Regions from separate parts of the Jeongeupia sp. USM3 genome, predicted to be linked through region 1. Evidence: predicted binding sites of a transcription regulator. Region 1 holds the regulator's gene; each other region holds the start of a gene.
What was found. The regulator FNR, encoded in region 1, switches genes on or off when oxygen is low (the NO sensors DNR and NnrR bind a similar motif). The targets are predictions, from matches to a motif close to TTGATNNNNATCAA.

Region 1 (10,156 bases):
GATACGCGTATTCCTTAGGGTGAGCGTTTTCGTTCGCCGCAAAAAACACGGGCCGGACTTTGCAGTCCGGCCCGTCCGGGGTCAGAAACGGATTTTCACGGCGTCGTTGCCAAGCCAGCTCTGGAGTTCGGCGATCAGCGCATCGTGCAGCGTGACGCGCCAGTCGAGCCCCAGCCGCAAGGCGCAACGCGCGCCGCTGGTCCGGTAGTCGATCTCGATCGGGCAGGCGCCGCCGTTGTAGGCCGACAGCAGCGTCGACAGCCGTGCGGCATCGGCGTTGCCGTTGACCTGCAGGTTTAGCGACCGGGCAAAGTGGCTGCGCGCCTCCGGCACATCCATCACCGCGTCGGCGATCACGCGCAGGCCGCCGCTGAAACGGTCCTCGCTGACCTTGCCGGCGACAACGAGCAGCGTGTCGTCCTTGAGTTTGGTCCGGTGCGCTTCGAACACTTCCGAATACAGCGCGACCTCGACCTTGGCATTGCCGTCGTCGAGCTGCAGGAAGGCCATCCGGCCGCGGTCACCGTTCTTGACCCGCAGGCCGCCGACGATGCCGGCGAGGTACTGCAGCTCGCGCTTGGGCTCGAGCCGGTCGAGACGCGTCTTGATCAGGCCCTTGATGTCCTTGGCATGCGCGTCGAACGGGTGGCCGGACAGATAGTGGCCCAGCGCGGTCTTTTCCTCGGCGAGCTTGACCTTGTCGTCCCAGCGCGGCACCTCGATCGGCTCGACCGTCGGCACCGCGGACGGCTCGAAAATGTCGAACAGCGAGTTCTGGTTGGCATTGGCGGCCTCGGTCTCGGCAAGCTTCATCGCCTGCTCGACATTGGCCATCAGCCGGGCGCGGTGGTCGTCGAGCGCATCGAACGCGCCGCCGCGAATCAGCGCCTCGAGCACGCGCTTGTTGACTTCCTTCTTGTCGGTGCGGCGGCAGAAGTCGTACAGGTCCTTGAACGGGCCATTGACCTTGCGTTCGGCGACGATCTGCTCGACCGCGCCCTGACCGACGCCCTTGATCGCACCCAGCGCATAGCGGATCTGCTTCTTGCCGACCGGGACGAAGCGGTAGACGCTCTCGTTGATGTCCGGCGGCAACATCTCCAGGCGGTTCTTCTCGATGCAGTCGTCGTAGAAGATCTTGAGCTGGTCGGTATTGTCGAGTTCCGAGCTCATCGTCGCTGCCATGAAGGCCGCGGTGTGGTGTGCCTTGAGCCACGCGGTGTGATACGACACCACCGCGTACGCCGCCGTGTGCGACTTGTTGAAGCCGTATTCGGCGAACTTGGCCATCAGGTCGAACAGCATCTCGGCCAGCGCCGGGTCGTAGCCCTTTTTCTTGGCGCCGTCGGCGATCATCTCGCGGTGCTTGGCCATCTCCTCGGGCTTCTTCTTGCCCATGGCGCGGCGCAGCATGTCTGCGCCGCCGAGCGTGTAGCCGCCGATGATCTGCGAGATCTGCATCACCTGTTCCTGATACACGATCACGCCATAGGTCGGCTCGAGGCAGCGCTCCAGATCCGGGTGGAAGTAGTCGGGGACTTCCAGACCCTTCTTGCGGTTGATGAAGGTGTCGACCATGCCCGAACCGAGCGGGCCCGGCCGGTACAGCGCCAGCACGGCGATGATGTCTTCGAAACGGTCGGGCTGCAGTTTCTCGAGCAGCCGCTTCATGCCGTCCGATTCAACCTGGAAGACGGCGGTGGTGTTGGCGTCGCGGAAGACCTGATATGCGGCCTGATCCTCGAAACCCATGCTCATCAGGTCGAGGTACTCGCCGGTCTGCTCCCTGATGTATTGCAGCGCCAGCTCGATGATCGTCAGGTTGCGCAGGCCCAGAAAGTCGAACTTCACCAGACCGATCGATTCGACGTCGTCCTTGTCGAGCATCGACACCGGCGACGCGTCGGCGCCGCTGGCCTGATACACCGGGCAGAAGTCGGTGATCTGGCCCGGTGCGATCAGTACGCCACCGGCGTGCATGCCGATGTTGCGCGTCATGCCTTCGAGTTTGAGCGCCAGCTCCCACAACTCCTTGACTTCGTCCTCGTTGCGGACGCGCTCGGCCAGTTCGGGGACCATCTCGACCGCATCATCGAGGCTGAAGTGCTTGCCCGGTGCGGCCGGAATCATTTTCGACAGCCCGTCGCAGAACATGTACGGCAGGTCGAGCACGCGGCCGACGTCGCGCACCACCGCCTTCGCGGCCATGGTGCCGAAGGTTGCGATCTGGCTGACCGCCTCGGCGCCGTACTTCTCGCGCACGTACTCGATCACGCGCCAGCGGTTGTCCTGGCAGAAGTCGATGTCGAAGTCGGGCATCGATACCCGTTCCGGGTTCAGGAAGCGCTCGAACAGCAGCGCGTATGCGGTCGGGTCGATGTCGGTAATGCCAAGCGAATACGCGACCAGCGAGCCCGCACCCGAACCCCGGCCCGGGCCGACCGGGCAGCCGTTCTTTTTCGCCCAGACGATGAAGTCGGCCACGATCAGGAAGTAGCCGGGGAAGCCCATCTGGATGATGGTGTCGGTCTCGAACTTGAGCCGTTCGAGATAGCGTGGCCGTTCGGCATCGCGCTGCGCCGTGTCGGGATACAGCTGGGCGAGACGGGCCTCGAGTCCTTCCTTGGCGAGATGGATGAGATAGTCGTCGAGCGTCATGCCGTCCGGCGTCGGAAAGTCCGGCAGGTAGTTGGTGCCGAGCGTGACGGTCAGGTTGCAGCGCTGCGCGATCGCGACCGAGTTGGCCAGCGCCTCGGGCAGGTCGGCGAACAGCTCGGCCATCTCGGCCGGGCTCTTGAAGTACTGTTCGTCGGTGAAGAGCTTTGGCCGGCGCTTGTCGGCGACCATATGGCCACTGGCGATGCAGACGCGCGCCTCGTGTGCCTTGAAATCGTCCGCTGCCATGAACTGGACCGGGTGGGTGGCGACGACGGGCAGGTCGAGGTCCGAGGCGAGGTCGAGCTGGCCCTGAACGCACGGTTCGCATTCGGGCTGGCCGCTGCGCTGCAGCTCGAGGTAGAAATTGCCGGCAAACTGTCCGGCCCACCATTGTGTCGCATCGCGGGCCGCGTCGTAGTTGCCCGACAGCAGTGCCTGGCCGATTTCGCCAAGGTGCGCGCCGGACAGGCAGAGCAGGTGGCCGTTGTCGCCGTCGGCGATCCATTCCTTGCGCAGCTCGGCGCGATCGCGGTACTGGTTGTCGCGGTAGGCGCGGGTCAGCAGCTCGCACAGCCGGCCATAGCCGTCGCGATCACGGGCCAGCAGCAGCACGCGATACGGCTTGTCGCGATCGACCTCGTTTTCGATCCAGGCATCGAGGCCGATGACGGGCTTGATGCCCGCGCTGCGGCAGGCCTTGTAATGCTTGACCAGACCGAACAGGTTCATCAGGTCGGTCACGCCGAGTGCAGGCATGCCGAGCTTTTGGGCGTGTTTCACGGCATCGTCGATACGGACGATGCCGTCGGTCACGGAGAATTCGGAGTGGATGCGGAGATGGATGAAGGCGGGCTGATTCATCGGCGTATTCTAGCATCCCGCCGCCCCGCGTCGCCTTGGCGGCGGTGACGATCCGGGGTGGCTGCACCGGAGATTTTGCGTTTTTGTGCGGTGCACAATAAATAACTTGACGCGTACACGTTGAGGGTTAGAATGGCATCGGTATATTGCAGTGCACAAATAGGAGAAACCACATGTTCAATGCATCCAAGTTTGCCGAAATCAACCAAGCCAACCTCGAAAAGTCGCTGCGCCTGAGCCAGATCGCCCTGGCCGGCGTCGAGCGTCTCGTCAGCCTGCAACTCGGCATCGCCCGCGAACTGCTGACCGAACAGGCAGAAACCGCAAAAACGCTGTCGGAGGTCAAGGACGTCCAGGGGCTCGTCAACCTCCAGCGCCAACTGGCCCAGCCGTCGGTCGAGAAGTCGCTCAACGTGGCGCGGACCGTGTTCGACGCTGCCAGCGCAACCCAGCACGAACTGGGCGCGCTGCTCGAAGAGCAGGTGCTGTCGTTCAACAAGGAGCTGGTGGGTACGCTCGATAGCGCCATCCAGAATGCACCGGCAGGTACCGGCGCAGCGGTGAACGTGCTGCGCAATGCGGTTGAAACCGCCAGCAGCGCCTATGACGCCGTCGCCAAGACCACGCAGAAGCTGGCCAGCGACTTCGTCGAAGCGACGACCAACGGCGTTGAGCAGACCGTGAAGGCTGCCACGCGCAAGACTGCCGCCTGATTCGCAGCGTCGATCGCAGATGATGTCGGGCCGCCTTCGGGCGGCCTTTTTCATTGCTGCTGCGGCAGTGCCGGGATGCTCAGCACGAGCTGCGCGAGCAGCGTAGCAGGCGCAGCGGTGTCGTCGTGCAGGAAGGGGAAGGATCGCGTGAGCGCGGCGGGTGTAGGCCGGGCGGGCTCGAACGGTGTCGTGGCGGCCATAGCGAGGTAACGCGTGGCGTCTTCACGCGCTTGCGCCAGAGTGACCTGCGTGAGTGCCTGCCAGTGTCCGGGGTCGTACACCCATTGCGAGCGATCGGTGCCGCCGAGCCAGCCGAGAATCGCCAGTGTCTGGCTCTGCCAGTGCTGCACGAGACCGGCGGCAAAGGCGCCGGCGCCGGAGGGGCCGAGATGCAGCCAGGCCTGCGGCCGGGGTGGTGCCAAGGCATCGAGCAACGCGGTGGCGGCGTCAACCGCGGCGCGTGCGCCGCCGGCGCCGATGATCCAGCCGTGCTGGCTGGCCAGCGGCGGGTCGCCGTAGGCGGCCAGGTCGACGAGGCGGGGGTGGTGCAGCCACGGCACGATGTCGTCCAGCGTGGCATTGATCAGTACGACGAGGGTATCGGCGCTATTCGGCGGTGTCTTGATGGAGGCGGATGGCGGCAGCAGCGGCAGCCAGTCCACCTCCGGGCCCTGTCGCTGCGCATTGCGTGCGCGCAATGCGTCGAGCATCGGGGCGGGGGCCAATGCCAGTATGGATGGCACCCCGGGCACGCTCAGCTCTGGCAGTTGTTGACGAGCTGTTTGAGTCCGGCCACGTCGTAAAGCTCGATCAGCCGGTTCTGCACTTTGATGAGCCCCTGGTCCTGGAACTTCGACAGCGTTCGGCTGACGGTTTCAAGCTTCAGGCCGAGGTAGCTGCCGATCTCCTCGCGGGTCATCCGCAGGTGGAAGCTGGTGGCCGAGTAGCCGCGGATCTGGAAGCGTTGCGACAGATTGAGCAGGAAGGCGGCGATGCGCTCTTCGGCCTTCATGTTGCCGAGCAGCAACATCACGCCGTGATCGCGGACGATCTCGCGACTCATCACCCGGTAGAAGTGGTGCTGCAGTGCCGGAATCTTGCGTGACAGCACTTCCATTTCGGCGAACGGCAGTTCACAGACTTCGCTGTCTTCGAGCGCGACGGCGTCGCAGGTGTAGTGGTCGCCGCTGACGGCATCCATGCCCATCAGCTCGCCGCTCATGTGGAAGCCGGTGACCTGTTCGCGACCGTCTTCGGAAACGACGCTGGTCTTGAAAAAGCCGACCCGGACCGCGTACAGCGCCCGGAACGGTTCGCCGGCGCGGTACAGTGCCTCGCCGCGCTTGATCGGCTTGCCCTGGCCGATCAGGTCGTCGACCTGCTTCATCTCTTCTGCGCTCAGCTCGTTGGGAAGGCACAGCTCGCGCAGGCTGCAATTGGAGCAGGCCTGACGCAATTGCTTGAAGGTGACGTCGCGGGGCTGAAGGGCTGGTTGCATGGCGGGGCTCTACAGGTGAAGGGGCAATAAAACGGTCTGACCGATTACCGGTGTCCGGGTAAACGGGCTTTGATCGCCGTCAAGATTGCATGCGTTGATTATCGGCAAGCTCGCCTTAGAGCACAACCAAGCAAAATACCACCTGGCGACCACAATGAATCAGCAACTGATCGAATTCGACCGCGCCCTGATCCGGCGACACGACGGCAAGGGGCCGCGCTATACCTCGTACCCGACGGCAGACCGTTTCGGGGAGATGACCGCCGACGATTATCTCGAACGACTGGTGCAGCAGCAAGCGGGAACGACGCGTCACCCGCTATCGCTTTATTTTCATATCCCGTTCTGCGACACCATCTGCTACTACTGCGCCTGTAACAAGATCATCACCAAGGACAGGCGCCGCGCCGAGCGGTACATCGATTACCTCGAGCGTGAAATGGATCTGCAGTGCGCGGCGCTGGCCTTCAGGCCGAAGGTCAGGCAACTGCACTTCGGCGGCGGCACGCCGACCTTTCTGTCCGATACCCAGCTCGAACGGCTGCTGACGGCGATCCACCGGCGCTTCGAGCTGGACCCGCAGGGCGAGTTTTCGATCGAGATCGATCCGCGCAAGGTGTCGGCCGAGACGGTGCGGCTGCTGGCGCGGCTCGGGCTCAACCGGATGAGTGTCGGCGTGCAGGATTTCGACGACGACGTGCAGCGGGCGGTGAACCGCGTGCAGAGCGAGGCCGAGACGCGGGCGCTGATCGATACCGCGCGCGCGGCAGGCTTCAGATCGATCAATCTCGACCTGATCTATGGCTTGCCGTTGCAAACCCCCGAGCGTGTTCACCGGACGCTGGAGCGGGTGATCGCGATCCGGCCCGAGCGCATCGCGCTGTATAACTACGCGCACCTGCCCGAGCGCTTCATGCCGCAACGGCGGATCAACGACGCCGACCTGCCCTCGGCCGAGGCCAAGCTCGACATCCTGCAGGCGAGCATCGACCAGCTGCTCGCTGCCGGCTACCGCTACATCGGCATGGATCATTTCGCTCTGCCCGACGATGAACTGGCGAAGGCGCAGGACCATGGCCGGCTGCATCGCAACTTCCAGGGTTACTCGACCCATGCCGACTGCGACCTGATGGCGTTCGGCGTGTCGGCAATCGGCAAGGTCGGGCCGGCCTATGTGCAGAACCGCAAGACCATCGACGACTACTATGCGGCGCTCGATGCCGCGACGCTGCCGGTCGAGCGCGGCATCACGCTCAGGCACGACGATCTGCTGCGCCGCGCGGTGATCCAGTCGTTGATGTGTCAGTTCGAGGTGATGTACCAGCCGGTGGAAATCGCCTACCTGATTGATTTCACCGACTACTTTGCGGAAGAATTGCGCTCGCTCGCCGCATTGCAGGCCGACGGACTGGTGACCATCGACGCGCAGCGGATTGCGGTCACCGCCAAGGGGCGCCTGCTGGTGCGTTCGGTCGCGATGGTCTTCGACCGCTACCTGAGAACCACGGAGACGGCGGCGCGCTATTCCAAACTGATCTGATACCGGAGTGCAATGGCCGAATACAACCTGCTGGCGCTGTTTCTGGCCGGCCTGCTCGGTGGTGGCCATTGTCTGGGCATGTGCAGCGGCGTGGTGACCGCGTTCAGCCTGCAACTGCCCGCCGGCGCCCGCTGGCCGTATCACCTGGGATTCAATGCGGGCCGGATCGCCGGCTATGTCCTGATCGGCGCCTTGCTTGGCGCGCTGGGCTCGTTCAGTGTATTGCTGCAATTGCAGGCGTTGAAGACCGGGCTGTTCGTGCTGGCGCAACTGCTGCTGATCGCGCTCGGGGCCTATCTGGCCGGCTGGGCGCGCTGGCTGACCCGGGTCGAGCAGCTGGGCGTGCCGGTGTGGCGGCATCTTCAGCCCGTACTCAGAAAGGCGCTGCCTATCCGTCGCTGGCCACAAACGTTATGGGTCGGGCTGCTATGGGGCTGGCTGCCTTGCGGCCTGGTCTATACGGCGAGCATTTCGGCGCTGGCCAGCGCGTCGCCGCTCAAGGGTGCACTGGCGATGCTGGCCTTCGGTCTGGGCACCCTGCCAAACCTGCTGCTGATCGGCTCGGTGGCGCAATCGCTGCTCCGGGCGCTGCGTCATCCGCTCGTCCGCAACGTGATCGGCACGGCCTTCGTCGCCTGGGGGCTGTGGCAGCTCTCGTCGCTGTTGCGCTAACTGTTACATTGGCGCGCCGCACGTTTTTTATTTGTTCAAGTGACTGATTTTTAGGGAATTTAAATCGGTTTTTCTTGTCCTCGCAGCAGCAGGAACAAGCACACTCCGCGGCGAAACGGAGGGTGGCGTCTATAACGGAATCAAGCCCGACCCGCCAAGCAGTGTACTTCCAGGGCCATTCCGAAACCCACCCACGGAGGTGTGTCATGGACGTGTTCGACAACTTCTCGTCTCGCTACGAGCGGACCCGCGAGGAGGAACTCAGCCTGCGGGACTACCTCGAGCTGTGCAAGCAGGACAAATCCGCCTACGCGACCGCATCCGAGCGGATGTTGATGGCCATCGGTGAGCCCGAGATGGTCGACACCCGGCTCGATCCCCGCCGCTCGCGCACCTTTCAGAACAAGGTGATCCGGCTCTACCCGGCGTTCCGCGAGTTTTACGGCATGGAGGAGGTCATCGAACAGGTCGTGGCCTATTTCCGCCACGCAGCGCAGGGGCTGGAGGAAAAGAAGCAGATCCTCTATCTGCTGGGGCCGGTCGGGGGCGGCAAGAGTTCGATTGCCGAAAAGCTCAAGGAGCTGATGGAAAAGGTCCCGTTCTACGCGATCAAGGGCAGCCCGCTGCATGAATCGCCGCTGGGCCTGTTCAGCAGTGACGAGGACGGACAGATCCTCGAAGAGGAATACGGCATTCCGCGGCGCTATATCAAGGCGATTCCCAGCCCGTGGGCGGTCAAGCGCCTGCATGAATTCAACGGCGACATCAACCAGTTCCGCGTGGTCAAGCGTTATCCGTCGGTGCTCAAGCAGGTCGCCATTGCCAAAACCGAACCGGGTGACGAGAACAATCAGGATATCTCGTCGCTGGTCGGCAAGGTCGATATCCGCAAGCTCGAGAAATACGCGCAGGACGATCCGGATGCATACAGCTATTCGGGTGGGCTGTGCCTCGCGAATCAGGGCTTGCTCGAGTTCGTCGAAATGTTCAAGGCGCCGATCAAGGTGCTGCACCCGCTGCTGACGGCAACGCAGGAAGGCAATTTCAAGGGCACCGAGGGATTCGGCGCCATTCCGTTCGAAGGCATCATTCTTGCGCACTCGAACGAGTCGGAATGGAAGCAGTTCAAGAACAACCGCAACAACGAGGCCTTCCTCGACCGGATTTATATCGTCAAGGTGCCGTACTGCCTGCGCGTGACCGAAGAAACGCAGATCTACGACAAGCTGCTGCGCAATTCCTCGCTGGCGCATGCGGCATGCGCGCCGGGCACGCTGAAGATGATGGCGCAATTCTCGGTGCTGTCGCGGCTGAAGGAGCCGGAAAACTCGAGCAGTTTTTCGAAAATGCTCGTCTACGACGGCGAGAACCTGAAGGACATCGACCCGAAAGCCAAGTCGATCCAGGAGTACCGCGACTTTGCCGGCGTCGACGAGGGCATGAGCGGGCTGTCGACACGGTTCGCATTCAAGATACTGTCCAAGGTGTTCAACTTCGACCATCAGGAAGTCGCAGCCAATCCGGTGCACTTGCTGTACGTGCTCGAACAGCAGATCGAGCGCGAGCAGTTTGCGCAGGAAATCGAGCAGAAATACATTTCCTATATCAAGGAGTACCTGGCGCCGAAATATGTCGAGTTCATCGGCAAGGAAATCCAGACCGCGTATCTGGAAAGCTACTCCGAATACGGGCAAAACATCTTCGACCGCTACGTGACTTTCGCCGATTACTGGATCCAGGATCAGGAATACCGCGATCCGGATACCGGGGAGTCGTTCGATCGCAATTCCCTCAACAACGAGCTCGAAAAAATAGAGAAGCCGGCCGGGATTTCCAACCCGAAGGATTTCCGCAACGAAATCGTCAATTTCGTGCTGCGCGCACGCGCGAGCAATGCGGGCAAGAATCCGGCGTGGACAAGTTACGAGAAGCTCAGGACGGTGATCGAGAAGAAGATGTTCAGCAATACCGAGGAGCTGCTGCCGGTGATTTCGTTCAATGCCAAGGCCAGCGCCGAAGAGCACCGCAAGCATGAGGATTTCGTCAACCGGATGGTGACCAAGGGGTATACGCCCAAGCAGGTACGGTTGCTGTGCGAGTGGTATCTGCGCGTCAGGAAGTCATCGTGAACCAGTGCGGGTAGGACGTGAGGTGTAGGGCCATGAACACCGGGATGACCCGGCGTTGCCGGTGCGGTTGCACCGGCTACCCGCC
Region 2 (10,156 bases), 1.8 Mb from region 1:
AGTGCCACCAGCCTCTCGACACTCGGCGCAAAGAACGCGCCGCCGCTGACGGCGCGGGTGTAGTTGAGCAGGTGGTCGACGCGGCCGTCGCTGGTCGGCGAGATCATCCGCGCGAGCATCTTCTCGAAGATCGTCGGCGTGTGGCAGTAGCTGGCGAAGTACAGCCCGCGCTCGCCGCCCGGCGTGCCGTAGGGCAGCGAGTGGCGCAGGATCGCCAGCTCCTCGCCGTCTTCCTCGATCACCACGCGGCTGATGTGCGCGGTCGCCGGTTTTTCGTCGTCGTCGAGCTCCTCGTCGGCGTCCTTGGTGCGGCCCATCACCGCTTCCTGCTGCTTCACCGGCAGCTTCTGCCACGAGTCGAGCCGGTGGACGTAGCGCTGCGTATGGATATAGCTGCCGCCGGCCCAGTCGCCGTCGGCGACCAGCGCGACGGCGGGGCGTTCGTCGGCGTCCGGGTTTTCGGTGCCGTCGACGAAGCCGGTCAGGTCGCGCCCCTCGTGACGGCGGAAGGCGGCGACATTCTCGACCGGTTCGAGCCAGCCCGACAGCGCGTCGACACAGGCGTCGGCGAGGTCGAACAGCCGGTCCTGGTGTTCGCCGCGCAGGTGGATCAGCACGTCGGCGTCGCTGGCCGGTGCGGCGTGGACGGCGCCGGGAATGCGCGGAAACGCGCGCAGTTCGGCCGGGCGCGGGCCTTCGAACACGTCGCCGAACGCTTCGGCGCCGATCGCGACGACGCCGAGGCAGCCCTGTGCCGCCAGCCGCGCCGGCAGACCCGCCAGGCATTCGCGGCTCCTGGCGTCGATGCGCCGGCCGAGGCGGCGGCGCAGCAGGACGAAATAGGCGTGCGAGGAAGCGAGCGGCAGGATGCCCGATTGCGGTGTGGTCATGCTTGTCCTTGTGCAAAGTCCCAGATGGCGGGCAGCCATTCGGGGTAGTTCCGGAAGCCATGGTCGCCGCCGTCGATGACGGTTTGACGGCAACCGGCGTATTTGTCGACCGCTTCACGATAGTCGAGGACTTCGTCGCCGGTCTGCGCCAGCAGCCAGTAGCGGCGCGGATCGCTGACCTCGCGCTCGAGCGATTTCAGCGCCGGTGCGAACGAGGCGTCGATCACATGATATTCGCCGGTCTGGTAGTTGCGCTGCGGGCCGAGATGGTGCTTGAGCAGCGCGTACGGCCGGACCGCCGGGTTGATCAGGATCGCACGGCTGCCGTACTCCTCGGCGGCCCAGGTCGCGAAATAGCCGCCGAGCGAACTGCCGATCAGGCAGAACGGTTCGCCGTGCAGCCGCTCGATGGCGCCCTCGAGCGCCGCGCACGCCGCCAGCGGGTCCATCGGCAGCTGCGGGCAGTGGAAGTAATCGGCGAGGCGCTGTTCGGCCATCCACACGGCGGTGTCCTGCGCCTTCAGCGAGAAGGGGCTGGACAGGAAGCCGTGCAGGTAGACGAGGTGGACGGTCATCAGGGCAGCAGCAGCGTCGAGCCGGTGGTGCGGCGCGCTTCGAGCTCGCGGTGCGCCAGCGCCGCCTCAGACAGCGCGAAACGCTGGCCGATCTCGGCGGCGACGAAGCCGCGCGCGACTGCAGTGAAATAGTCCTCGGCGGTATCGAGCAGCTCGTCGCGCGTTGCCGTGTAGTGGCCCAGCGACGGCCGGGTCAGGAACAGCGAGCCTTTCTGCGCCAGCAGGTTGGGCGAGAACGGCGGCACCGCGCCCGAGGCATTGCCGAACGACACCAGCATGCCGCGCGGTGCGAGGCTGTCGAGCGAGCCATCGAAGGTTTCCTTGCCGACGCCGTCGTAGACGACAGGCACGCCGGCCCCGGCGGTGATCTCGCGCACGCGGGCGGCGAAGTCGTCGACGCGGTAGTCGATCACGTGGTCGCACCAGTGACTCGCCCGTGCGCATTTGTCGACGCCGCCGGCGGTGCCGATCACCGTGGCGCCGAGCGCGCGCGCCCACTGGCAGGCGATCTGGCCGACACCGCCGGCGGCGGCGTGGATCAGCACCGTCATGCCGGCCTTGACCGGAAAGGTGCGCTTGAGCAGGTACTGCGCGGTCATGCCGCGCAACAGCGTGCCGGCGGCGATGTCGTCGCTGATCGTGTCGGGCACCGGCACCAGCCGGGCGGCCGGGACGATCCGGTGCTGCGCATACGCGCCCGGTGCGCCGCCGGCATAGGCGACGCGGTCACCCTTGCGGAATTCCTTCACGCCGTCGCCGACGGCTTCGACCACGCCGCAGGCTTCCTGGCCGAGGCCGCTCGGCATCGGCAGCGGGTAGAGGCCGCTGCGGTGGTAGGTGTCGATGAAATTGACGCCGATCGCGGTCTGGCGGACCAGCACTTCGCCGGCGCCGGGGGCGGCCAGCGTGATCGTTTCCAGCTGCAGCACGTCGGGATCGCCGTGCCGGTGAATGCGGATGACTTGCGTGTCCATGGGGTATCCAGCGTGTAGTCCAGAACGGCCGATTACATTCTAGCGAGGTCGCGCCGCGCGCGTCCGGCATTAGTCACAGAGCATACGCCGAAGCGGCGGCCGTATCGGCCATCCCGGCGTCATCGGCAAGCCGGGCCGGGGTGGTTCTTGATGTGGGTCAAGGGCTGCCGACTTGGGGCGGCGGCATCGGGTTGAACACAATATATTGTGTCCATTCGCAGCATATGCACCATATGTTGATAAATTGTTGATAAAAAGTTGATAAGCCCGATGACTCCCACTCCCCAGTACGTGATCAAGCGCGATGGCCGCATCGTCGCTTTCGACGCCGAGAAGATCGGCCGCGCCATCGCCGCCGCCGGCCGCGCCAGCGGCGAGTTCGACACCGACTGGGCGCATGCGCTCGCGGTGACGGTGCTCAATCATCTGTCCGCCGACACGACGCCGTCGATCGAGGCGATCCAGGATGCGGTCGAGGAAACGCTGCTCGGCGCCGGCCACCTGAAGACCGCGCGCGCCTACATCGCCTACCGCGAGGCGCATTCGCGGCTGCGTGCCGACACCCGCACCGTCGTCGACGTCGGCGCCAGCATCAACGAGTACCTCGACCGCTCGGACTGGCGCGTCAACGCCAATGCCAACCAGGGCTACAGCCTCGGCGGGCTGATCCTCAACACCAGCGGCAAGGTGATCGCCAACTACTGGCTCAACCACGTCTACCCGCCCGAAGTCGGCGAGGCGCACCGCTCGGGCGCGATCCACGTCCACGACCTCGACATGCTCGCCGGCTACTGCGCCGGCTGGTCGCTGCGCGTGCTGCTGACCGAAGGGCTGAACGGCGTACCGGGCAAGGTCGAGGCGACGCCGCCCAAGCACATGAGCAGCGCGGTCGGCCAGATCGTCAACTTCCTCGGCACCTTGCAGAACGAGTGGGCCGGCGCGCAGGCGTTCTCGTCGTTCGATACCTATATGGCGCCATTCGTCCGCGTCGACGGCCTGTCGTATGTGGAGGTCAAACAGCATATCCAGGAGCTGATCTACAACCTCAACGTGCCGAGCCGCTGGGGCACGCAGACGCCGTTCACCAACCTGACCTTCGACTGGGTGTGCCCGGACGACCTGAGGGAACAGATCCCCTACATCGGCGGCAAGGAAATGCCGTTCGCCTACGGCGACCTGCAGGCCGAGATGGAGATGATCAACCGCGCCTACATCGAAGTGATGATGGAGGGCGACGCCAAGGGCCGCGCGTTCACGTTCCCGATCCCGACGTACAACATCACGCCGGATTTCGACTGGGATCACCCGAACACCGAGCTGCTGTTCGAGATGACCGCCAAGTACGGCCTGCCGTACTTCCAGAACTTCCTCAATTCCGAGCTGCAGCCGAACATGGTCCGCTCGATGTGCTGCCGGCTGCAGCTCGACCTGCGCGAGCTGCTGAAGCGCGGCAACGGCCTGTTCGGTTCGGCCGAGCAGACCGGCTCGCTCGGCGTGGTGACGATCAACTGCGCGCGGCTGGGCTTTGAATTCCGCGGTGACGAGGCCGGGCTGTTCGCCCGCATCGACGCGCTGATGGAGATCGGCAAGACCTCGCTCGAACTCAAGCGCAAGGTGATTCAGCGGCTGATCGACAACGGCCTGTATCCGTACACCAAGCGCTACCTCGGCACCTTGCGCAACCACTTCAGCACGCTGGGGGTCAACGGCATCAACGAGATGATCCGCAACTTCAGCGGCGACGCGTTCGACATCACCGACCCGCGTGGCCACGCGATGGCGCTGAGGCTGCTCGACCACATCCGCGCGCGGATGACCGAATTCCAGGAGGAAACCGGCCACCTGTACAACCTCGAGGCGACGCCGGCCGAAGGCACGACCTACCGCTTCGCCCGTGAGGACAGGAAGCGCTATCCGGACATCATCCAGGCCGGCACCGCCGCGCAGCCGTACTACACCAACTCGAGCCAGCTGCCGGTCGGCTTCACCGACGACCCGTTCGAAGCGCTGTCGCGCCAGGACGAGCTGCAGCGCAAGTACACCGGCGGCACCGTGCTGCACCTGTACATGAACGAGGCGGTATCCAGCGCCGCGGCGTGCAAGGCGCTGGTGAAGAAATCGCTGTCGAGCTTCCGCCTGCCCTACCTGACCGTGACGCCGACGTTCTCGGTCTGCCCGACCCACGGCTACCTCGCCGGGCACCACGAGTTCTGCCCGAAGTGCGACGCCGACCTGCTGGCCAAGAAGCAGGCGGCCTGCTGCAAGTAAACCACCCCCAAGCCCTGCTGGCTGCGTTGTACTCGCTTGCCGTACGGATTTGTACTGTCTGCGCTTCGTACGCCTTGCCAGCACCGCTTCGCTGGGCTTGTGCGTGGTTTACATATGAAAACGGCCAGCCAGCATGGCTGGCCATCGTTGACCAAAAAAGGAGAACACCATGACCGACCTCTCGATCCAGACCCAGCTCGCCACCGCCGACGTGCAACTGCGCGACGAAGAACGCACCCGCTGCGAAGTGTGGACCCGCGTGATGGGCTATCACCGCCCGGTGACCAGCTTCAATACCGGCAAGCAGGGCGAGTTTGCCGAGCGCACCTTCTTCAACGAGCCGGGCCGTGATTGATCTAACCCGGCGCGCTTCAACGAACCGGGGCGTGATTGATCCGGCCGAGCCTGCTTCAACGAAGCGGGCCGTGGCTGAAGCCGCAACGGTCGCGCATCACAGCCGCGACCTGCCGAACCCGCCGAAGATCGGCGGGTTCGTGCCGTTTTCGAGCTGCGACTATCCGGGCGAGCTGGCCTGCGTGGTCTTCCTCGCCGGCTGCCCGTGGCGCTGCCACTACTGCCACAACCCGCACCTGCAGGCGCGCAAGCAGGTGCCCGGCGTACCGGTCTGGGCCGAGATCCTCGTCTGGCTCGAACAACGTCGCGGCCTGCTCGACGCGGTGGTGTTCTGCGGCGGCGAGCCGCTCGCCGAGAAGCACCTGCCGGCGATGCTGCGCGACGTGCAGGCGATGGGCTTCAAGGCCGCGCTGCACACCGGCGGCGCCTACCCGGCACGGCTGGCGCACTGCCTGCCCTATCTTGATTGGGTCGGTTTCGACGTCAAGACGGGCTTTGCCGATTATCTGCAGGTGACCCTCGTCCCACGCAGTGGCGACCCGGCGCGGACGTCGCTGCAGCAGCTGATCGAGTCGGGCGTCGCGTACGAGTGCCGGACGACGATCCACCCGCAGCTGCACGACGACGCGGCCTTGCTGGCGCTGACCGACACGCTGGCCGGACTTGGGGTACGGGATTACGCCTTGCAGCGCTACCGGCCGCAGGGGGTCGAATCGGCGCTGCTGGGGAGCAACCCCTTGCCGGCGGGGTATCCGGCGGCGGAGACGGTGGCGGAGATTGCAGGGAAGTTTGCGCGGTTTTGCGTGCGGAACGATTAGCACTGCTAGGGTTAAGCGCCTTCGGCGCGGTGTGAAAGGCGTTGATTGCCGGTTCCGCCCGGCGGACGTGATACTTTCTTTTGCTTCGCCAAAAGAAAGTATCCAAAGAAAAGGCGCCCCCGCATCCGCGCCCGCTTCGCGGGTTCCCTGCGCTGCTCGCCGAACGCGGCGGGAATCGCAAACTCGCTGCGCTCAGACAGCGATCCCCGAAGGCCCCGCATTCGGCTGTGCTGCTCGGCGCTACTGAGGGGGTCCTCACGGTATGCAACCGGTCAAAGAACGGAATGACGTAACCAGTTGATTGCGGTGGTTGGCTGTTAACCTGATTCATCAGGTCTTCAAGGTGTCGCGGACCAAGCGCCGTAGCTCGAAAATAGCGGCCTTTTACCTTGAACCAAACCACCATGCGATAGCCAAACGGTACGGGATCAGCATGCCGCCCCGATCCCCTCAGTAGCGCCGAGCAGCGCAAGTCGGCACGGGGCTGTCGGGGATCGCTGTTTGAGCGCAGCGAGTTTGCGATTCCCGCCGTGGCGACTGAGCAGCACAGGGCACCCCGAAGGGGCGCGGATGTGGGGTCGCCTTTTCTTTGGATACTTTCTTTTGGCGAAGCAAAAGAAAGTATCACGTCTGCCGGGCGGAACCGGCAGTCAACGCCTTTCACACCGCGCCGAAGGCGCTAAACGCCAAGCCTTGCTCTGCAAGCAGCTTGTCGCTACCCCCCGCACCCCGTCTCCGCACAATACGCCGCCAGCGCCGCATGCCGCGACGGGTAGAAGCGTATGCCGGTGCTCTCGACCGCGATGCCGCGCTGGCGCAGCCATTCGAGCATCTGCGCCGTCCGCCCCGCCAGTGCCAGCACGATGCCGCGCTCGGCCAGCTGTTTCTGCAGCTCGCGCACCGCCATCGCGCCGGTCAGGTCGACGTCGCCGATCGACACCGCGTCGATCACCACCCAGCGCGGCTGCTGCTCGTGCACCAGCGCCTGCAGCCGCTGGCGGAAGTAGTCGGCGTTGAAGAAGGTCAGCGGCGATTCGAAGCGGTAGATCAGCAGCCCGGGCACCGGCTTTGCATCCGGGTAGTGGGCCAGCTCGTAGAAGCCGTCGTGACCGCCGATCCGGCCGAACAGCTGGTCGCTCGGCCGGGCGATCTGGGCGAGGAAGCGCAGCAGCGCCAGCCCCACCGCCATCAGGATGCCCGGCATGACGCCGATGATGACGACGCCGAGCAGCGTCGCCAGCGCGATGTTGAACTCGGCGCGGCTGTAGCGGCGCAGCGCGATCAGCCCGCGCAGGTCCATCAGTCCGATTGCCGACGCGATCAGGATCGCGCCGAGCGCGGCGATCGGCAGCACGGCGAGCGGCTTGGTCAGCACCAGCAGCACCAGCAGCAGCGCGCCGGCGCCGACGATCGACACCATCCGCGTCTGGCCGCCCGCGGCGTCGTTGACCGCGGTGCGCGAATCGGCGCCGCTGATGGCGAAGCCCTGGCTCAGCGCCGAGGCGACGTCGGCGGCGCCGAGTGCGAGGAATTCGCGGTTGGCGTCGATGTCGTAGCCGTTCTTGGCGGCAAAGCTGCGGCCGGTGAGCATGGCGCTGCTGAACGAGATCAGCGCCAGCGCTGCGGCGGCTGGCACCAGCGTGCCGAGTGCCTCGTGCGGCAGCGACGGCCAGACCAGCCGCGGCAGCCCCGACGGCAGCGGGCCGACCACGGCGATGCCGTACTGCGACAGCGTGAACAGGCCCGATGCCAGCGTTGCGCCGGCCATTGCCACCAGCGCTGCCGGCCCGCGCGGCACCCGGTACTTGACGGCGAAGTAGGCGGCAATCGTCGCCAGCGACAGCGCGAGCGTCGGCCAGTGGACGCGGCCGAGCTGCTCGAGCAGCGACAGCAGCTGGCCGATCACGTCCTTGCCGGCCAGTGTCAGCCCGGAAATCTTGCCGAGCTGGCCGATGACGATGTTGATCGCCACGCCGTTGAGCAGGCCGGCGAGGATGGGTCTGGAGAGGAAGTCGGCCAGAAAGCCGAGCCGGAAGCGGCTGGCGAGCATGCAGAACAGCCCGGCCATCAGGGTCAGGCTGACTGCCAGCCCCATGTACTGCTCGCTGCCGGGGACGGCCAGCGGCGTCAGCGTTGCGGCGATCATCGCGCACGTTGCGGCATCGGGGCCGACGACGAGCTGGCGCGACGAGCCCATCAGCGCGTAGACGATCATCGGCAGGATGGTGCTGTACAGCCCGACGATGGGGCTGAAGCCGGCGAGCTGTGCGTAGGCGACGCCGACCGGCAGCGCGACCGCGGCGACCGACAGCCCGGCCTGGACGTCGGCGCGCCAGTGCCGGCGCGGGTAGTTCATCAGCTCGGGCAGGCCCGGCATCACGCGGGACAGAACGGTACTCAGGATCATTGCAGGCGCATCGGGCGGGGGACAAACCATCATACCTGCTGCCGGCGCTTGTCCGTGCCGGCGGGATCGGCTAACAAACAGGAGATAGTCCACGGCTATTCATAGTGAATAAATATTTAATTTCAGTATGTAATTGCGTTTGACAATAATCAGAGCCACGCCACCGCTGGGAGTGCACGATGAAGCAACTGATCGACTGGGCCGACATCTGGGCCCATTACAGCGGCTGGTACTGAACGTACCGGCGGCTTGCCAGTCCCAGCTACGGCCGGTCCGCAGGCGTCAGCCGATGCCGGCGGCCCTGTTCGACCCGGCACCTGCCATCCATCCGCATCGCCCGACCGCCGGCAGGCCGACAGTTCAAACCGCGAGCGCCTCATCCACGCCAGGGCCCTTACCTGGCGGCGTTCATTTCCGTCAGTGCAATCGTTGGAGGAATACGATGAACAGCAGCGTCAACACCCAAGGCAAGTGTCCGGTCATGCACGGCGCGCAGACCAAGCTGGTTAGCGCCGGCCCGTCCAACCGCGACTGGTGGCCCAACCAGCTCAACCTGGGCATCCTGCACCAGAATTCGTCGCTGTCCGACCCGATGGACCCGGCGTTCAACTACGCCGAAGCCTTCAGGCAGCTCGACTACCAGGCGCTGAAGCAGGATCTGGTGGCGCTGATGACCGACTCGCAGGACTGGTGGCCGGCCGACTACGGCCACTACGGCGGGCTGATGGTCCGGATGGCGTGGCACGCCGCCGGGACCTACCGCGTCGGCGACGGCCGCGGCGGTGCCGGCAGCGGCATGCAGCGCTTCGCGCCGCTGAACAGCTGGCCGGACAACGTCAACCTCGACAAGGCGCGCCGGCTGCTGTGGCCGGTCAAGCAGAAGTACGGCAGGCAGATTTCGTGGGCCGACCTGATGGTGCTCGCCGGCAACGTCGCGCTCGAGTCGATGGGCTTCAAGACCTTCGGCTTCGGCGGCGGGCGTCCGGACGTGTGGGAGCCGGACGAGAGCACCTACTGGGGCGCCGAGAAGACCTGGCTCGACGACAAGCGCTATTCCGGCGACCGTGATCTGGAAAACCCGCTCGCCGCCGTGCAGATGGGGCTGATCTACGTGAACCCGGAAGGCCCGAACGGCAATCCGGACCCGGTTGCCGCGGCGAGGGACATCCGCGAAAGCTTCGGCCGGATGGCGATGGGCGACGAGGAAACCGTCGCGCTGATCGCCGGCGGCCATACCTTCGGCAAGACCCACGGCGCCGGCCCGGCGTCGCACGTCGGCGCCGAGCCCGAAGCTGCCGGCCTCGAGGCGCAGGGGCTGGGCTGGCACAGCAGCTTCGGCAGCGGCAAGGGCGCCGATGCGATCGGCAGCGGTCTGGAAGTCGTCTGGACCACGACGCCGACCAAGTGGAGCAACAACTTCTTCTGGAACCTGTTCGGCTACGAATGGGAGCTGACCAAGAGCCCGGCCGGTGCGCACCAGTGGACCGCCAAGGGCGCCGGCGCAACGATTCCGGACCCGTTCGACCCGGCCAAGAAACGCGTGCCGACCATGCTGACCACCGACCTGTCGCTGCGCTTCGATCCGGCCTACGAGAAGATCTCCCGCCGCTTCATGGAGCACCCGGACGAGTTTGCCGACGCCTTTGCCCGCGCCTGGTTCAAGCTCACCCACCGCGACATGGGGCCGCGTGCGCGCTACCTCGGCCCGGAAGTGCCGGCCGAAGCGCTGATCTGGCAGGACCCGATCCCGGCGGTCGACCACCCGCTGGTCGACGAATCGGACGTTGCCGCACTCAAGGCCAAGGTGCTGGCGTCGGGGCTGACCGTGCCGCAGCTCGTGTCGACCGCCTGGGCATCGGCGTCGACCTTC
Region 3 (10,156 bases), 1.7 Mb from region 1:
GTCGGTCAGGATGCCGAGCTTGCCACCGTCGACCGCGGCGAGCAGCGCCTGCAGCGTCGCCACGCGGGTCAGCGGCACGTCGCCGTACAGCATCAAGGTCACGCCGCCTTCGAGCTGCGGCAGCGCCTGCGCCAGTGCATGACCGGTGCCGAGCTGCTGCGCCTGGTGCGCCCATGCCAGATCGGCCTGGCCTTCGAAGGCGCGCTGGACGAGCTCGCCGCCGTGGCCGTGGACGACGACCAGTCTGGCCGGCAGCAGCTGTCGCGCGGTATCGAGCACATGGCCGACCAGCGGCTTGCCGGCAATCTGGTGCAGCACCTTGGGCAGTTTCGAATACATGCGCTTGCCCTGACCGGCAGCGAGCACGACGACGTTGAGCGGATGGGTCATGACGATCCTGAATCGGCAAGAAAGAATGGCTGCATTGTAGCGCCGCCGCGTGACCGCGCGGTATCGGGTCCGCCCCGCAGCGGCGGCAAAGAAAAACCCCGGTCGATGACCGGGGTTCTTTTGGGGCGTCAGGGACGCTTAGTGGCCGCGCTTCTTGAGCTTCTCGACGACCGCGAGCTTCGCGACCGCTTCGAGCAGTTCGGCTTGCGCCATCGCGAAGTCGACCGAGCCGGTCTTGCCCTTGAGGGCTTCCTCGGCACGGCGCTTGGCATCGAGTGCCTTGGCTTCGTCGATGTCGGTACCGCGAATCGCGGTATCGGCCAGCACCGTCACCACGTGCGGTTGCACTTCAAGCAGGCCGCCCGACACGAACAGGACGACGTCCGGATCGTTCGAGTTGGCCGGCTTGATGCGCAGCGCACCGGGGCGCACCCGGGTGAGCAGCGGCGCGTGCCGCGGCAGGATACCGATCTCGCCCTTGTCGGCAGGCGCCGAGACGAACTCGGCGGTACCGGAGTAGATCAGTTCCTCGGCGCTCACCACGTCCACGTGCATGGTCATGGCCATCGGCTATCCCCTTATTGCAAGGTCTTGGCTTTTTCGATCGCTTCTTCGATGCCGCCGACCATGTAGAAGGCCTGCTCCGGAAGGTGATCGTAATCGCCGTTGAGAATGCCCTTGAAGCCCTTGAGGGTTTCCTTCAGCGGCACGTACTTGCCCGGCGAGCCGGTGAACACTTCGGCCACGTGGAACGGCTGCGACAGGAAGCGCTGGATCTTGCGCGCACGGGCCACGGCCAGCTTGTCTTCAGGCGACAGCTCGTCCATACCCAGAATCGCGATGATGTCCTGCAGTTCCTTGTACTTCTGCAGCGTCTGCTGCACGCCGCGCGCGACTTGGTAGTGCTCGTCGCCGACGACTTGCGGGTCGAGCTGGCGCGAGGTCGAGTCGAGCGGGTCGACCGCCGGGTAGATACCCAGTGCGGCGATGTCACGCGACAGAACGACGGTTGCGTCCAGGTGGGCGAAGGTGGTGGCCGGCGACGGGTCGGTCAAGTCGTCCGCAGGGACGTAAACGGCCTGGATCGACGTGATCGAACCGCTCTTGGTCGAGGTGATGCGCTCTTGCAGGGCGCCCATTTCCTCGGCCAGCGTCGGCTGGTAACCCACCGCCGACGGCATACGACCCAGCAGCGCCGACACTTCGGTACCGGCCAGCGTGTAGCGGTAGATGTTGTCGACGAAGAACAGGATGTCGCGACCTTCGTCACGGAAGTGTTCGGCGATCGACAGGCCGGTCAGGGCCACGCGCAGACGGTTGCCCGGCGGCTCGTTCATCTGGCCGTACACCATCGCCACCTTGTCGAGGACGTTGGAGTCCTTCATTTCGTGGTAGAAGTCGTTGCCCTCGCGGGTACGCTCGCCCACGCCGGCAAACACGGACAGACCCGAGTGTGCCTTGGCGATGTTGTTGATCAGTTCCATCATGTTGACGGTCTTGCCGACGCCGGCGCCGCCGAACAGGCCGACCTTGCCGCCCTTGGCGAACGGGCAAACGAGGTCGATGACCTTGATGCCGGTTTCCAGCAGGTCGATCGACTGGTTCAACTCGTCGAACTTCGGTGCCGGCTGGTGGATCGCGCGGCGGACTTCGGTCTGCACCGGGCCAGCTTCGTCGATCGGGTTGCCCAGCACGTCCATGATGCGACCCAGCGTGGCGTTGCCCACCGGCACCGAGATCGGTGCGTGGGTGTTGTCCACCAGCAGGCCGCGCTTCAGGCCATCGGTCGTACCCATGGCGATCGCGCGCACGACGCCGTCACCAAGCTGCTGCTGGACTTCCAGCGTCAGATCCTGGTCGGCGAGCTTGAGCGCGTCATACACCTTGGGCAGGTTGTCGCGCGGAAACTCCACGTCGACCACCGGGCCAATGATTTGTACGATTTTCCCTTGGCTCATCTTAGGGTTCCTAATCAGTAAATTCGGGTTGGCGATCTGTTAAACCGCTGCAGCGCCGGCGCAGATTTCCGAAAGTTCTTTCGTAATCGCGGCTTGACGCGTCTTGTTGTACAGCAGTTGCAGATTGCCGATCACCTTGTCGGCGTTGTCGGTCGCTGCCTTCATCGCCACCATCCGGGCTGCATTCTCGGACGCCATGTTTTCCGCTACGGCCTGGTAAACCAGCGCTTCGAGGTAGCGGATCATCAGATCGTCGATGACGGTCTTGGCATCCGGCTCGTACAGGTATTCCCAGTTGTAGCCGTGGTCCGGCTGGCCGATGGCCTCGCCGGACAGCGGCAGCAGCTGCTCGACAGTCGGCTCCTGCCTCATGGTGTTGACGAACTTGGTGTAGACGAGGCGAACCTCGTCCACTTCGCCGGCGACGTAAGCGTCGACCATGACCTTGATCGGTCCGATCAGCTGCTCGACGTGCGGCGTGTCGCCCAGACCCACAACGTGCGAAATCACTTTCGCGCCGTTGCGGTTCATGAAGCCGAAGCCCTTGTTGCCAATGGCGGTGACGGCGATTTCCACACCGTTCTGGTGCAATTCCTTCATCGCATTCAGCGTCAGGCGCAGTGCGTTGGTGTTCAGACCACCGCACAGACCCTTGTCCGACGTGACGACGATGAAACCAACCCGCTTGACGGTGTCGCGCGACTGAAGGAAAGGATGCGCGTAGTCCACCAGCGCAGCGCTCAGGTGGGCCGTGACCTTGCGGATTTTTTCACCGTAAGGCCGGGCACCACGCATGCGCTCCTGCGCACGGCGCATCTTGGACGTCGCCACCATTTCCATGGCGCGGGTGATCTTCTGCGTGTTCTTGACGCTCTTGATCTTGGTCCGGATCTCTTTACCGCCTGCCATGATTCGATTCCTCTCTAATCAGTTTCGAATCAGAAGGCGTTGCCGGACTTGAAGCTTGCCGCAGCCTTGAGGATGGTCGCCTCGTCGTCTTCGGAAAGGTTGCCCTTCTCTTCGACGCGTGCGAGTGCCTCGGCAGCGTTGGCCTTCAGGTACGACAGGAAAGCCGCTTCGAAAGCGAGCGCACGTTCGACCTTGACGTCGTCGTACACACCCTTGTTGATCAGGAGCAGGGTCACGCCGAGCTCGGCCACCTTGAGCGGGCTGTACTGCGCCTGCTTCATCAGTTCGGTCACGAGCTTGCCGCGTTCGAGCTGCTTGCGGGTGGCTTCGTCCAGATCGGAAGCGAACTGCGCGAACGCAGCCAGTTCACGGTACTGGGCCAGTGCCAGACGCACGCCGCCGCCGAGCTTCTTGATGACCTTGGTCTGCGCTGCACCGCCGACGCGCGACACCGAGATACCGGCGTTCATCGCAGGACGGATACCGGCGTTGAACAGGTCGGTTTCCAGGAAGATCTGGCCGTCGGTGATCGAGATCACGTTGGTCGGAACGAAGGCCGACACGTCGCCTGCCTGGGTTTCGATGATCGGCAGCGCGGTCAGCGAACCGGTCTTGCCCTTCACGGCACCATTGGTGAGCTTCTCGACTTCGTGCTCGTTGATCCGAGCAGCACGCTCCAGCAGACGCGAGTGGAGATAGAACACGTCGCCCGGGTAGGCTTCACGGCCCGGCGGACGGCGCAGCAGCAGCGAGATCTGACGGTAGGCCACGGCCTGCTTCGACAGGTCGTCGTACACGATCAGCGCATCTTCGCCGAGGTCGCGGAAGTACTCGCCCATCGTGCAACCCGAGTAGGCGGCGATGTACTGCAGCGCAGCCGATTCGGACGCCGCAGCGGCGACGACGATGGTGTGGGCAAGGGCGCCGTGCTCTTCGAGCTTGCGCACCACGTTGGCGATCGACGATGCCTTCTGGCCGATGGCGACGTACACGCAGGTGACGCCAGTACCCTTCTGGTTGATGATCGCATCCAGCGCCACCGCGGTCTTGCCGGTCTGGCGGTCGCCAATGATCAGCTCGCGCTGGCCACGACCGATCGGCACCATGGTGTCGATGGCCTTCAGGCCGGTTTGCAGCGGCTGGTCGACCGATTGACGCGCGATCACGCCCGGCGCGATCTTTTCGATCGGGCTGGTCAGCGTGGTGCCCAGCGGGCCCTTGCCGTCGATCGGCTGGCCGAGCGAGTTCACCACGCGGCCGATCAGTTCGCGGCCGACCGGTACTTCGAGAATACGACCGGTACACTTGACCTCGTCGCCTTCCTTGATGTGGGTGTATTCACCCAGCACCACGGCGCCGACCGAGTCACGCTCGAGGTTGAGCGCGAGGCCAAAGGTATTGCCCGGGAATTCCAGCATCTCGCCCTGCATCACCTCGGAGAGGCCGTGCACGCGAACGATACCGTCGGTGACCGAAACGACCGTACCGGTGGTACGGGCTTCGGCGCCTTCGGCCAGATTCTGGATCCGGGCTTTAATCAGTTCACTGATTTCAGACGGATTGAGTTGCATTAAAAATCTCCTAACTCTTCAGGCTCGTCGCAAGGGCAGAGAGCTTGCCGGCCACGGACGCATCAATCACCACATCGCCGACCGTCACTTTGACGCCGCCGATCAAGTCGGGATTGACGCTGACCTGTGCAGCCACCTTGCGTTGCAGATGGTTTGCCAGCGCGTTCTTGAGCTCGGCCACTTGCGCATCATCGAGCGGAAAGGCCGAAACGATGTCGGCCTCGACCTCACCTTCTTCGGCGGCCTTGTAGGTTTCGAACAGCGACGAAATCTGCGGCAGCGCGGTGAAGCGGCGGTTTTCCAGTACGACGGCAATGAAGTTGTTCACCTCATCGCCGACGTTCCCGCCCAAAAGCCCGGCGAGCAACTGCTGAACCTGAGCAGCGGAATACTTGGGGTTGGCCACGACGTCGTCGGCGAGCGGATCCTGAGCAATCAGGGACAGCTTGCCGAGCACGTCCGACCACTGGCCCAGCGTACCGGCGTCTTTCGCGATGCGAAACACGGCTTCGGCATAGGGTCGAGCGACGGTGATGAGTTCTGCCATGGCTGTCTTACAGTTCCGCTTTGAGAGTGTTCAACAGCGCGGCGTGCTTGGTCGCGTCGATCTCGGACTTGAGAATCTTCTGCGCACCGGCGACGGCGAGGTCGGCGACCTGCTGACGCAGCACTTCCTTGGCTTGTTGAACCTGCTGTTCGATGTCCGCCTGCGCGCCCTTGACCAGGCGATCGCCTTCGAGCTTGGCTGCATCCTTCGCCTCGTCGACGAGCTGCGCAGCGCGCTTCTCGGCTTGGGCGATGATTTCAGCGGCTTGCTGTTTGGCTTCGCGCAGCTTGTCGGCCGACGACTTTTCGGCATTGGCCAAGTCTTGCTTGGCGCGATCGGCGGCGGCCAGGCCGTCGGCGATGCGCGTCGCGCGTTCGTCCATCATCCGGGTCAGCGGAGGCCATACGAACTTCATCGTGAACAGGATCAGGATCGCAAAAGTGATCATCTGACCCAGCAGGGACATATTGATATCCACGCTGAACGTCCTCCAGGTTAAAGGTTAAAGCGGGGGCTTAGAGAATTACTGAGCCGCTGCCAGAACCGCACCGAGGAACGGGTTGTTGAAGGTGTAGAGCATGGCAACACCAACGCCGATCATCGAGATCGCGTCCAGCAGACCGGCGATGATGAACAGCTTGGTTTGCAGAACCGGGATCATTTCCGGTTGGCGAGCCGACGACTCGAGGAACTTGCCGCCGAGGATAGCGAAGCCCAGAGCGGTACCGATGGCAGCCAGACCGATGATGATCGCGGCAGCGATCACGGTGAAGCTTTGTACGGAAGCGATTTCAGCAACAGCCATTTTTATTAACTCCAAGAAGGATGGTTGAGGTTGGGGATGGAGAAAAACACGTGCCGGACAGGCAATGCCTGCCCGGCCCGATTCTTAGTGATCCTCGACGGCGAGGCTCAGGTAAACGATGGTCAGCATCATGAACACGAAGGCCTGCAGCGTCACGATCAGGATGTGGAAGATCGCCCACGGTGCGCCGAGCACCCACTGGATCCAGAACGGCAGCAGTGCGATCAGGATGAAGATCAGCTCGCCGGCATACATGTTGCCGAACAGACGCAGCGACAGCGAAATCGGCTTGGCGAACAGTTCGACCATCTGCATGACGAAGTTGGCCGGTGCCAGCAGGACGGTGCCCACCGGGCCCGAAGCGTGGAACGGTGCGGTGAAGATTTCCTTGATCCAGCCGCCGAAACCCTTGGCCTTGATCGAGAAACCGATGATCAGGAACATCACCGAGATCGACATGGCGAACGTCAGGTTGACGTCGGCGGTCGGCACGGCGCGCAGGTAATAGATGCCGAAGACGTGGTTGGCGATCCACGGCAGCAGGTCGACCGGCAGGAAGTCCATCGCGTTCATCAGGAACACCCAGCAGAAGATCGTCAGCGACAGCGGGCCGATGACCTTGCTCTTGGCGTGGAAGGCATCCTTGATCTGCGAGTCGACCATTTCGACGATCAGCTCGACGAAATTCTGCAGCTTGCCCGGCACGCCGCTGGTGGCACGGCGTGCAACGAAGGCGAAGATGCCGACGAAGAGGAAGCCGAGGAACAGCGAGATCCAGAAGGTATCCAGGTGGAAGCCGCTGGCGGTCTGGTTGAACGTGAGGTGATGCTGGATGTACTCGGTGGCGTTCGCCGGAGGAGCGTGGTGTTCTGCAGCCATGGTTATTTTTTGCCGTTAAATTGAATCAAAAGCCCGAACCAGTAGGCGCTCGTTGCGGCGATGTAACCGATAAACAACCACATCCAGGCAACCTGCCGGTAGAAAACGAATACCGCGGCAAACGCGATGATGGTCCACGCCATCTTCGCCGCCTCCGCGGCGAAATGCAGCCGCATCAGCGCGGCCGGCGGGCCGTACGTCATCTGGTAGGCGATGCGTGCATACAACATCGAGCCAGCCAGCGCGATCGCGCCCCCCAAACCACTTGCAATTCCCGCGCTGCGCCCCCATAAGAGGTAGGACAGCAGCATCACTACCAGCGTGATCCCCAGTTTGAGGCGGATCACGCCCTTGATTTGTGCCTGCGCGACCATATTCACCGCCAGCAAAGCCCCGCGATTATACGGAGCTGCGTTGATACACGTCAATTTTACCCATTGACGACGAAGGCGTTTTTGCACGCACATGTAGTCAACTACTTAAATCGATATGTAGTCGACTAGATATTCCCCCCTCCCCCCCTGCCCGTTCTTGATCTAGAGCAGAGTTGCGGCGCACAACTTTGGTGCGACCGATTCAGAACCGCTGCAGCAGCCGGTCGAGTTCGTCGAGGCTGGCATAGGCGATGCTGATCCGCCCGGCGCCCTTCCTGCCCTGGCGGATCGACACCTTGGCGCCGAGCTTGCCGGCGATCTCTTCCTCGAGCCGTGCGACGTCCGGGTCGGGACGATGCTGCGGTTTGGCCGGTACGCCGTCGACCAGGCGCTTCACCAGCGCTTCGGTTTCGCGCACCGACAGGCCCTTGAGCGCGACGGTCTGCGCCGCGTCGAGCTGGGCCAGCGTTTCCAGCGGCAACAGCGCGCGGGCGTGACCCATGTCGATCGCGCCGTCGAGCAGCAGCCTCTGCACCGGCTCGGCCAGTTGCAGCAGCCGCAGCAGATTGCTCACCGTTGCACGCGACTTGCCGACCGCTTCGGCCGCCGCTTCGTGCGTCATGCCGAATTCGTCGATCAGCCGCGCCAGCCCCTGCGCTTCTTCAAGCGGATTCAGGTCTTCGCGCTGAATGTTCTCGATCAGCGCCATTGCCGCCGCGGTGTCGTCGCCGACCTCGCGGACCAGCGCGCTGATCTCGGACAGGCCGGCGAGCCGGCATGCACGCCAGCGGCGTTCGCCGGCGATGATTTCGTAGCGCGGCTCGGCCAGCGCGTCACCGTCGACCGGCCGTACCAGCACCGGTTGCATCAGCCCTTGGGCACGGATCGAGTCCGCCAGTTCCCGCAACGCGTCGTCGTCGATGATTTTGCGCGGCTGGTAGCGGCCCGGCTGCAGGCTGTCGAGCGGCAGCGTCGCCAGTGTTTCATTGGCGGCCGCGTCGCCCATCAGCGCGTCGAGACCCCGACCAAGGCCCTTGAGTTTTTTACTGACCATCACGTCCCGTCGGCATATGAAGGCGCCCTAGAGGACGGGCGCCGGATCGAGGGCATTATGCCGCGCGAGCAATTCCTCGGCCAATTGCAAATAAGCCTGCGCGCCCTTGCTCGACTTGTCGTAGGCGAGGATGGGCCGGCCGTAGCTCGGCGCTTCGGCCAGGCGGATATTGCGCGGAATCACTGTGTGGTAGAGCTTGCTGGTGAAATGCTTGACCAGCTGGTCGGAGACCTGCTGCGCCAGCGTCGAGCGCGGGTCGTACATCGTCCGCAGCAGCCCCTCGATCTCGATCCTGCGGTTGAGGTTCTGCTTGATGCGCTTGAGCGTGCTGACGAGGTCCGAGAGCCCTTCGAGCGCGTAGTACTCGCACTGCATCGGGATCATCACCGAATCGCAGGCGACCATGCCGTTCAGGGTCAGCAGGTTCAGCGCCGGCGGGCAGTCGAGGATGACGAAGTCGTAGTCGTCGACAAGCTCGGCCAGTGCGGACTTGAGCCGGGTCTCGCGGTGCTCGGCGTCGACGAGTTCGACCTCGGCGCCGGCGAGCTCGCGGTTGGCCGGCAGCACGTCGAACCGGCCGGATTCGGACTGCGCGATCGTGTCGCGCACCGTCGATTCGCCGATCAGCAGGGTATAGATCGTGTGCTTGAGTCTGGCCTTGTCGATGCCGGCGCCCATCGTCGCGTTCGCCTGCGGGTCGAGGTCGACCAGCAGCACGCGCTTGCCGAGATGGGCGAGGCTGGCGGCCAGATTGACCGACGTCGTCGTCTTGCCGACACCGCCCTTCTGGTTCGCGATCGCCAGTACCTTCATGCGCTTTGCCTCATACCGATTCAGTTGTCACCGACGACCAGATGCACCAGATGCCGTTCGGCATCGATGCCCGGCACGTTCAGCGTATCGACGCCGGCGGTCTTGACGCCGGCCGGCAGCAGGGCGATTTCCTCGTGCGGGTACACGCCCTTGAGCGCCGCCCATTCGCCGCCGTCGCGCAGCAGGTGGCGGGTGAGCTTGACGAACTCTGCCAGATCCGAGAATGCCCGGCTGGTGATCACGTCGAACGGCGCCTCGGGGCGGAAAGCCTCGACGCGTTCGGTGACGACGGTGACATTGGCGAGCCTGAGGTCAACGATGGCCTGGCGCAGGAAGGTCGTCTTCTTGTGGTTCGAGTCGAGCAGGAACAGCTGCCAGTCCGGCCGGGCGATCGCGAGCGGAATCCCCGGCGTGCCGAAGCCCGAGCCGACGTCGAGGATGCGCGCATTGGTGCCGGCCCGGAAATGCGCCAGCGGCGCCAGCGAATCGAGCAGGTGGTGCGGCACCATCCGTTCGGGCTCGCGGATCGCCGTCAGGCTGTAGGTCTTGTTCCACTTGTCGAGCAGGGCAACGTAGTCGAGCAGCAGCGCGCGCTGGGCATCGTCCAGCGACAGGCCGAGTTGCGCGAGGCCGGCCGACAGCGTACCGGCCAGTTGGGGAGCTTGGGCTTCGATCATTCTTGTTCTCAGGCGGCTTGGCCCGCACGACCGGCGAGCTTCTTCAGGTGTACGAGCAGCAGCGCGATCGCTGCCGGGGTAATGCCGGAAATGCGGCCGGCCTGGCCGAGCGTTTCCGGGCGGTGCTGGGTGAGCTTCTGCTGCACTTCCTTCGACAGCCCGGACACGGCGGAATAGTC

Region 2: BJP62_RS10565 (ribonucleoside triphosphate reductase) is a predicted target of FNR. The motif match lies at 2,587-2,600, and genes of this name have one in related genera.
Region 3: BJP62_RS10780 (ATP synthase subunit I) is a predicted target of FNR. The motif match lies at 7,474-7,487, and genes of this name have one in related genera.

What each region holds. Positions count from the first base shown of each region.
Region 1 covers NZ_CP017668.1:226,429-236,584, forward strand. Annotated here, with positions in the region: gene dnaE (DNA polymerase III subunit alpha) at 82-3,519, opposite strand; gene BJP62_RS01095 (phasin family protein) at 3,693-4,232, shown strand; gene BJP62_RS01100 (hypothetical protein) at 4,283-4,942, opposite strand; gene fnr (fumarate/nitrate reduction transcriptional regulator Fnr) at 4,987-5,730, opposite strand; gene hemN (oxygen-independent coproporphyrinogen III oxidase) at 5,885-7,270, shown strand; gene BJP62_RS01115 (sulfite exporter TauE/SafE family protein) at 7,283-7,942, shown strand; gene BJP62_RS01120 (PrkA family serine protein kinase) at 8,149-10,071, shown strand.
Region 2 covers NZ_CP017668.1:2,230,987-2,241,142, reverse strand. Annotated here, with positions in the region: gene BJP62_RS10580 (Dyp-type peroxidase) at 1-890, opposite strand, end outside; gene BJP62_RS10575 (YqiA/YcfP family alpha/beta fold hydrolase) at 887-1,465, opposite strand; gene BJP62_RS10570 (quinone oxidoreductase) at 1,465-2,439, opposite strand; gene BJP62_RS10565 (ribonucleoside triphosphate reductase) at 2,710-4,707, shown strand; gene nrdD (anaerobic ribonucleoside-triphosphate reductase) at 4,877-5,062, shown strand; gene BJP62_RS10555 (anaerobic ribonucleoside-triphosphate reductase activating protein) at 5,133-5,879, shown strand; gene BJP62_RS10550 (SulP family inorganic anion transporter) at 6,595-8,286, opposite strand; gene katG (catalase/peroxidase HPI) at 8,729-10,156, shown strand, end outside.
Region 3 covers NZ_CP017668.1:2,275,264-2,285,419, forward strand. Annotated here, with positions in the region: gene glmU (bifunctional UDP-N-acetylglucosamine diphosphorylase/glucosamine-1-phosphate N-acetyltransferase GlmU) at 1-390, opposite strand, end outside; gene BJP62_RS10740 (F0F1 ATP synthase subunit epsilon) at 529-957, opposite strand; gene atpD (F0F1 ATP synthase subunit beta) at 969-2,348, opposite strand; gene atpG (F0F1 ATP synthase subunit gamma) at 2,388-3,257, opposite strand; gene atpA (F0F1 ATP synthase subunit alpha) at 3,287-4,828, opposite strand; gene BJP62_RS10760 (F0F1 ATP synthase subunit delta) at 4,839-5,375, opposite strand; gene BJP62_RS10765 (F0F1 ATP synthase subunit B) at 5,383-5,853, opposite strand; gene atpE (F0F1 ATP synthase subunit C) at 5,899-6,180, opposite strand; gene atpB (F0F1 ATP synthase subunit A) at 6,265-7,059, opposite strand; gene BJP62_RS10780 (ATP synthase subunit I) at 7,062-7,433, opposite strand; gene BJP62_RS10785 (ParB/RepB/Spo0J family partition protein) at 7,636-8,487, opposite strand; gene BJP62_RS10790 (ParA family protein) at 8,515-9,300, opposite strand; gene rsmG (16S rRNA (guanine(527)-N(7))-methyltransferase RsmG) at 9,321-9,977, opposite strand; gene mnmG (tRNA uridine-5-carboxymethylaminomethyl(34) synthesis enzyme MnmG) at 9,986-10,156, opposite strand, start outside.